2 regions of the Gordonia alkanivorans genome follow, and region 1 is predicted to be linked to the other one. Evidence: riboswitches for the same ligand, from Rfam matches in the RefSeq annotation. Region 1 holds a riboswitch; the other holds the start of a gene.
What was found. Region 1 has a riboswitch for cobalamin ahead of C5O27_RS22000 (FecCD family ABC transporter permease). Riboswitches for the same ligand answer to the same signal wherever they lie in the genome.
Positions count from the first base shown of each region.

Region 2: linked by a shared signal. The riboswitch ahead of C5O27_RS18915 (CbtB domain-containing protein) and the one ahead of C5O27_RS22000 (FecCD family ABC transporter permease) in region 1 are both predicted to bind cobalamin.

Region 1 is NZ_CP027114.1:4,837,957-4,842,187, forward strand. It holds gene C5O27_RS21985 (DUF2786 domain-containing protein) at 1-774, opposite strand, end outside; gene C5O27_RS21990 (excalibur calcium-binding domain-containing protein) at 875-1,147, opposite strand; gene C5O27_RS21995 (L-lactate dehydrogenase) at 1,256-2,209, opposite strand; cobalamin riboswitch at 2,339-2,520, shown strand; gene C5O27_RS22000 (FecCD family ABC transporter permease) at 2,593-3,645, shown strand; gene C5O27_RS22005 (ABC transporter ATP-binding protein) at 3,645-4,231, shown strand, end outside.
Region 2 is NZ_CP027114.1:4,168,723-4,172,953, reverse strand. It holds gene C5O27_RS18920 (ATP-dependent helicase) at 1-1,657, opposite strand, end outside; cobalamin riboswitch at 1,667-1,844, shown strand; gene C5O27_RS18915 (CbtB domain-containing protein) at 1,883-2,116, shown strand; gene C5O27_RS18910 (CbtA family protein) at 2,169-2,996, shown strand; gene C5O27_RS18905 (histidine phosphatase family protein) at 3,015-3,539, shown strand; gene C5O27_RS18900 (acyl-CoA dehydrogenase family protein) at 3,625-4,231, shown strand, end outside.

The DNA of each region.
Region 1 (4,231 bases):
CCGACGCCCCGCCCGGTCCCCCGCCTTCCGGGCGGCCTCCGAATAGCCGGCCGACGCGCTCGATGCCCGCCACGTGCCGCGAGCGGTGGACTCGGTCTTGTAGAAGTCGGTGACCTCGAGTTCCTTGTTGCGCAGGGCCAGCGCCGTCGAGCGTTCCGGATCACCTGAGCGCCGTTCGGCGGCGAGTGCTTCTTCGCGGGCGGCGTCGCGGGCCTCGGTGAGACGTTTGCCGATGCGTTCGGCGAAGGCCGACTGGAAGTTGAGTCGCGCAGTGATCGGCGACAGCGGCTTCTCCTCGATCACCCGCCGCGCTCGCCAGCCGCTGCCCTTCGTGACGACCCGCGCGAAGGTCTCGCCCTTGTACGCCCCCGACCGCAGATAGGCATCGCTCGCCGCGACCATCTGGATGATCAGCGACGTGTAGAGCGCCTCGCAGGCGTCGATGTCGGCCTCGTACCCGTAGGCGAGGACGAAGGTCGAGTTGCTCGCGACGTCGACGGTCACGTCGTTGGCCATGGTGATCGCCACGAACAATTGCACGTAGGTGCGCAGGCCACGCTTACCCGGCTCGCCGATCTTGATCTGCCGCGAGATCGGGGTGACCTGCTTACGCGCGGCGGGATCGTGCGCGCGGGCCACGGCGAGATCGATCGACGACGCCGTGGCAAGGCGTTGTGCGGCCTGCATGAACGTCTCGGCCTCATGCTCGTTGTCGGTGTTCTCCGCCTGCCGCAGGAGGGCGGAGATCCGGGTGAGCAGCTTGTCGTCGCGCATGTAGTTCAGACTATCTGCGCGCCCGATCGGTTCCATCGGACTGCAGGCGAGCAGAAAAAGCCAGGTCGGAGACCCTCACGCACAGTGTGTGACCGAAGGGTCAGTTCTGCTCGCAGGCGATGCCGTCCTTGTCGCGGTCGCTCTCGTCGTTGGCGTCGTAGAGGGCCTGGTCGACGGTGAAGTTCGTAACCGGCGTGCCGGAGGTCGAGTCGACGGCGCCGGGCTCGCCGGCGCCGTGCGGGTAGTCGGCGTTGAGTGCCGCGCAGTTGGCGTAGTCGGTCGCCGCCGATGCAGGTGCCGCCACCATCAGCGGCGCGATCGCCATCGACGCCGCAGCGACAAGACCCAGAACCGTCTTCCGCGAACCACTCATCGTCGAACCTTCTCTTCCACCGATGTGACCAGGTGAAACTACCCCGGCGAGGATGCCGCACCGGCATGGAGCACCGAGATTGGTCCACCCGATGGACAGTGCCTGCCCCTACAACCCGAATCGCGCCTGCATCCGGCGTAGCGTCTCCGCCGAGGCGAGCAGACCGGCTTCCTCGTCCGGCGACAGCGGCACCTCGAGGCGCGTCTGCGCACCACCGCGGTCGACGACGGTCGGCAGGGAGAGACACACATCATCGAGCCCGGGGAATCCGGAGGCGACCGTGGACACCGGGAGCACCCGGTGTTCGTCGTTCAGAACGGCTTCGACGATACGGGTGGCGGCGAGGCCGATGGCGTAGTTGGTGGCCCCCTTCCCCTCGATGATGGCGTAGGCGGCGTGCACGACCTCGTCCCGGATACGCTCCCGTGCAACGGCATCCATCTCCGGACGCCCCGGTAGCGGCGTCCACGACGTCAGCGGCACGCCACCGATCGTCGCCGACGACCACAGCGGGATCTCGCTGTCACCGTGCTCGCCGACGACATACGAGTGCACACTCTGCACCGCTACCCCGCAGTGCTGCGCGACGAGGAACCGCAGCCGCGACGAGTCCAGCACGGTTCCCGACCCGAACAGCTGATTCGGCGGCAGGCCGGTGATCTTCTGCGCCGCATGGGTGACGACGTCCACCGGGTTGGTCACCATCAGGTAGATCGCGTTCGGTGCCACCTCGAGCACATCCGGCAGGATGGCGCGCGTCAAACCGATTGTGGCCTCGGCTAATTCGAGTCGGGACTGTCCCGGCTTCTGCTTGGCTCCGGCGGTGAACACGACGACGTCGGCGTCGGCGCACACCGACACGTCGTTGGAGCCGATGATGTCGGCGCGCGGTACGAACTCCAGACCGTGGGACAGGTCGAGCACCTCGGCGGTGACCTTGGCGGCCTTGATGTCCAGCAACGCGACCGTGCGCGCGACCCCGCGGATCAGCGCCGAGTAGGCGATCGCGGTGCCGACCGCGCCCGCCCCGATGATCGCCAGTTTCGTGGGTCGTCCGTCCATCAGATCACCGTTCGCCTCGGTTCGATTCGCACCTGTCCGTTGCCTGTCAGCGCCCAGCCTAAGACCTCCGGGCATCCCTCGCCCGACGACTTGGAGACGGGTCGGTGAGAGCTCCGTGTCCGTATTGCTAACCTCACCGGTGAGAGCGGTCGCACCTGCACAGGCGGGTGCCAGGGAACCTGGTGCGAATCCAGGACTGGCGCGCAGCGGTATGGGGGACGGACCCGACATCAGGCCACTGGGGCAACCCGGGAAGGCGTCGGGTTCGGACGAACCCGAGTCCGAATACCTGCCGTTCTCGTCGAGTCCACCCGGCGTCTCGCGCACAGATGCCCAGACCAAAGGCAGTTCCACACGTGTCCCGTCCTCCCGACGGCACGACGATGATCGCCACCGCCATGTCGGTACGGCGACTCCCGTCGTTGCCCCTTGCCCTGATCCTTCTCGCGCTCACCTTGGTGAACATCGCGATCGCCACCGCTTTCGGTGCCGAGACCATCCCGCTCGGCGATGTCTGGCGAACCGTCGCCGGGCGCCTGCGAGGCGACGAGCTCGACGCCGCCCACTCCGTGATCATCTGGGATCTCCGTTTGCCGCGTTCGGTTCTCGCGGCGATCGTCGGCGCCGGTCTGGCGCTCGCCGGCGCCGTCATGCAGGCCCTCGTCCGCAACCCGCTCGCCGAGCCGTACCTGCTGGGCGTGTCGGCCGGCGCCGCGGTGGGTGCGACGGCGGTGATCACTCTCGGATCGTTTGCCGCCCTGGGTGTCTGGGCGTTGTCCGGCGGCGCGCTGATCGGCGCGCTCGCGGCCTCGGTCACCGTGTACGCCGTCGCCCGGGCGCAGGGCGGACTGACCGCCCTACGCCTGATCCTCTCCGGAGTGGTTCTGTCGTCGGCGTTCCTGGCGCTGTCCTCACTGCTGGTCTTCACCGCGGCCGACCCGCATGCCGCCGACAACGTGATGTTCTGGATGTTGGGCAGCGTCGCCGGCGCGACCTGGGCGAAAGTGCAGATCGCCGGGGTTGTCGTCGTGGTCACGGTGCTCGCCATGCTCGCGATCCACTCCTGGCTCGACGCCTACGCAGCCGGGACCGACACCGCGACATCTCTCGGGGTTCCGTTGCGCGCCATGCGAAACGCGCTGTTCGCGGTCCAGGGAATCCTGGTCGGCGTTCTGGTCTCAGTCGCGGGTGGAATCGGATTCGTGGGCTTGATCGTCCCTCACGCGGCACGCCTGCTCGTCGGTGCGACGCACCGCGCGATGATTCCCGTAGCGGTCTGCGGCGGTGCACTGTTCCTGGTGTGGGTCGACGTCATCTCACGAGTGGCCGCGTCACCTCGCGAGATGCCGCTGGGCATCGTCACCGGACTGATCGGCGCACCGATCTTCCTGTTCCTGATGGGACGGCGCCAGTACGTGTTCGGCGGCGAAGCCTGATGGGCGCCGTGCAGCGCTCGATGTCCCTGTGCGCGAACGCCATCAGTTGCCGTCGAAGTGGCCGCCCGATACTGCGCGACGTGGATCTCGACGTCCCTGCCGGAACCCGGCTCGCCATCGTCGGACCCAACGGGGCGGGCAAGACCACGTTGCTGCGGACACTGTGCGGTCTCGAACAACCGGCCGAGGGGCGAATCCGGTTGGGCGACGACGATCTCGATCGTCTTCCGGCTCGGCGTCGCGCGCTGTCGATCGCGGTGGTCGGTCAGGATGAACACCCGTCGGCCGAACTCACGGTCGCCGAAGCGGTGGGCCTGGGACGCACGCCGTACCGATCCGCCTGGGCCATACGTAACTCCGACGACCACGCGATCGTCCGGTCCGCACTGGAGCAGGTGGGACTGGGCGGTTGGGAACACCGTTCGTGTACGCAGCTGTCCGGCGGTAAACGGCACCGGGTGGTGCTCGCCCGCGCAATCGCACAGCAGACGCCGATCCTTGTGCTCGACGAGCCGACGAATCATCTCGACGCGGCCTGGCGACTGCGGTTGATGCAGGTCCTCGACGACCTCGAGGCGACTGTGAT
Region 2 (4,231 bases), 670 kb from region 1:
CGAACAGTCCGCGATCGGGGATGGACCCGCCGGAGGTGACGGCGAGCCGTTGGGCGCCACGGCGTCCGGTGATCACGCCCGCGTCGCGGTCCCAGTTGACCCGCGGCCGGAGTTCGGCGAACTCGTCGGAGGGGAACCGCCCGGCGATGAGATCGAGGGTGGCGTCGAAGACCCCGCGTCCGAGGTCGCGGTAGGGAGCCGCCCGGCGAACGACCTCGTACCAGTGGTCGACCTCGAGATCGTCGACGGCGGCGGCCGCGATGGTCTGCTGCGCGAGGATGTCGAGGGGATTCTGGGGAACCTTGATCTCCTCGATCGCACCGTCGAGCATGCGCCCGACGGTGACCGTGCAGTGCAGCAGATCGGTGCGGTGTTTGGGATAGAGGATGCCCTGGCTGATCTCGCCCACCTGATGGCCGGCGCGGCCGATGCGCTGCAGGCCGCTGGCCACCGACGGCGGGGCCTCCACCTGGATCACGAGATCCACCGCACCCATGTCGATACCGAGTTCGAGCGAGCTGGTCGCCACGACGCAGGACAGGCGACCGGCCTTGAGGTCGTCCTCGATCTGCGCGCGCTGCTCCTTGCTCACCGAACCGTGGTGTGCCCGCGCGAGGACCGCCTCGGCGCCGGAACTCGCCCCGCTGCCCATCACGAACGCGGGAGCCCCGCCCGCGACCGTCGGGTTGGCGGTGGGCTCGGGCGTGACACCCTGCCGCTCGGCGTGGATCTCGTTGAGCCGCGCGGTCAGCTTCTCGGCGAGCCGACGGGAGTTCGCGAACACGATCGTCGCCCGGTTGGCCTCGATCTGGTCGACGATCGACGCCTCCACGTACGGCCACAGCGAACCGGCCGTGGGGGAGAATGCGTCGTCGAGCTCGGCCGGGTCGGCGCCGTCCGGGCCGGGTGCCGGCGGGATGTTCGCCATGTCCTCGACCGGCACGTCGACGCGGAGATCGAAGGTCTTGTCGGCCTTGGGCTTGACGACCTGGCAGGGCGCCGAGCCGGACAGGTACCCGGCAACGACCTCGGGAGGCCGCACGGTCGCCGACAGGCCTATCCGTTGGGCGGGCTTCTCGAGCAGCTCGTCGAGGCGCTCGAGGGTCAGGGCCAGATGTGTGCCGCGTTTGGTGGCGGCGACCGCGTGGACCTCGTCGACGATGATCGCCTCGACATTCGTGAGGCTCTCCCGGGCCGCGGAGGTCAGCATGAGGTAGAGCGACTCGGGCGTGGTGATCAGGATGTCGGGCGGGGTCTTCACCAGAGCGCGGCGGTCGGCGGCCGAGGTGTCGCCGGACCGGACACCGACCGTAATGTTCGGTTCGGGCAGGTCCAATTCCTGCGCCGCACGGGTGATCCCGGTGAGGGGCGCGCGCAGATTGCGCTCCACGTCGACGGCGAGCGCCTTCAGCGGCGAGATGTAGACGACCTTCGTGCCCGGACGGCGGGTGGCGGCGTCGGCGGCCAGCCGGTCGAGAGCCCAGAGGAATGCCGCGAGCGTCTTGCCGGACCCGGTCGGGGCGATGACCAGGGTGTTCGCGCCGTCGGCGATCGAGGTCCAGGCGCCTTTCTGGGCCGCGGTCGGCTTGGTGAACGCTCCGGTGAACCATCGCCGGGTGGGGGCGGTGAAGCGATCGAGAACCGAGGGGCGGGGCATCTCTCCACTATGTCTCACATGTGCGACAGGTCTGGGTATACAGTCATCTCACGCCTGTACGGGGAATCCGGTGAGAATCCGGAGCGGTCGCGCCACTGTGAACGACAACGCCGGACGCGGTCGAGGATTTCGACGGCGCCTGGGGAAGACGTGAGTCAGGATGCCGTGCCGGCGCCAAAAGATCCGACACACTCACCGACGCGAGATCGGCGAAAGGACAATCCCATGACGTCTCCCCGTACGGCCGAAGCAGTCAAGTCACCCACCCGTGCGATTTCGGTACCGAACCTGTCGGTCGCGAGCGCAGCGATCTGGCTGAGCCTCACGGTCCTCCTGGCCGGGCTCGCCTACTACTTCCTCGGCTACGACCAGGGCGTCGTGTCGGTCTTCGGGGAGAACACCTATGTGCACGAGTTCGTGCACGACTCCCGCCACTTCCTCGGCTTTCCCTGCCACTGAGCGTTCACCGCACTTCGTCGGCCTGACTCTCACAACGTAGGGACAAGTTCACATGGAGAAGAAACTCATCGGCGCAGGTCTGCTCTCGGGCCTGATCGCCGGCATCATCTCGTTCGTCTTCGCACGGTTCTACCTCGAACCCGTGGTGTCGAAGGCCGTCGACTACGAGGGTGAACGCTCGGAAGCCGAAGAGGCGCTGGCACATACGGTCGGCGGCCATTCGCACGGCGACGGCGGCGAGGTCTTCACCCGCGCCATGCAGGAGAATCTGGGCGCCGGCGTCGGAAACCTGGTGTTCGCCCTGTGCATGGGTGCGTTCTTCGGGGTCGCCTTCACCGTGCTGTGGAGCTACCTCGGCAACCGGTATCCGGCCACCGATGCCCGCGCGGTCGCCGGGGCGCTCGGCGCTATCGGTTTCGTCGCCGTCTTCGGTGTTCCGTTCTTCGCCTACCCGGCCAACCCGCCTGCGGTCGGGGACGACGACACGATCGGGGAACGGACGGGTGCATTCCTGACCGTCACGATCGCGTCGGTCGTGCTGATGATCGTGGCCGTCGCACTCGCGCTGTGGTTGCGGCCGAGGATCGGCGGACTGGTGTCGGCCGTCGTGGGCGGTGCCGCGTACGTGATCGCGGTCGGCGTCACCATCGCGCTGCTGCCGTCGTTCGACGAGGTGCCCGAGCCGGTGCGCACCGACGCCGGCCAGATCGTGTTCCCCGGCTTCCCGGCGGACGTCGTCGCCGACTTCCGCGTGTACACGATCACCAACCAGGTGATCCTCTGGACGGTGCTGACGGTGACCTTCGCGCTGATCCTCGGCGCGATGGCGCGGTCGAAGAGCTCCAGCACGTCGCCGACGGTCGACGCCGTGCAGAGCTGACCGCGCACTGCCATTCCTGTGCAGATCATCACCGCCGGGCGCACCGGTCCCAATCGATCGGTGCGCCTCGGCGGTGACGCGTCGCTGGACGACCGCGGCCGCCGTGACGTCGAAGCGCTCGCCGCGTCCCTCGTCGGGCCGGTGTCCTTCTGCGGGCCCGAGCCCGCGACACTCGAGAGCGCCCGGCTCCTGGGTGGTCGGGTCGAGGTCGACGACGCGCTTCGCACGCTCGATGTCGGGAACTGGGCGGGATCGGCGCCCGAGGACATCGATCCACGCGAGCTCGCGGCCTTCTTCACCGATCCGGCGGCCCGGCCCCATGGCGGCGAGAGTGTCGAGGCGTTCGTGCGACGGGTGCACGACTGGCGCGACCGCACGATCACCGTCGGGGCGTCGATCGTCGTGGCCATGCCCGTCGCGCAGGCACTTCTGTGCGACGACGCCACGGGATACTTCCGGTGCGAGGTCCGGCCGGCGGCCTGCTACCACTGGCCGCCCCTGAGAATTCGCCCTGAAGAAACAGAATCGGGCGGACGTACCTAGACATCGTGAGTGACTCCTGACACAGTTGAGTCGGCAAAACTGAAACGTGTTCGCCCCCGGCGGGCACTGTCTGGGGAGAGTGACGATGTTCGAGTGGTCCGATGAAGATCTGATGGTGCGGGATGCGCTGCGCGCGTTCATCGACAAGGAGATCCGGCCACATCTCGACGAGCTCGAGTCCGGCGTGCTGCCTCCGTACGACATCACCCGCAAGCTGCTGTCGACCTTCGGGGTCGACGCGATGGCCAAGGACGCGCTGGAAAAGGAACTCGAGACAGAGGCCAACGGGGAGAAGAAGAAATCGTCCGGCGAGGGTGGTGGCATGGGCGGTTCGATGTTCATGATGGTCAACATCGAGCTTGCCGGTGTGTGCCTGGGCCTCGTCGCCTCGCTCGGTGTGAGCATGGGCCTGACCGCCTCGACGATCCGGGGCAAGGGCACGCTCGCCCAGAAGAAGCGCTGGCTGCCCGAGCTGGTCACCATGGAGAAGGTCGGCGCCTGGGCGATCACCGAACCTGATTCGGGCTCCGACGCTCTCGGCGGCATGAAGACCACGGTCCGCCGCGACGGTGACGACTACATCCTGAACGGCCAGAAGACGTTCATCACCAACGGCCCGTACGCCGACACCATCGTCGTGTTCGCGAAGCTCGACGACGGCAGCGGTACCCCCATGCGTGACCGCAAGGTGC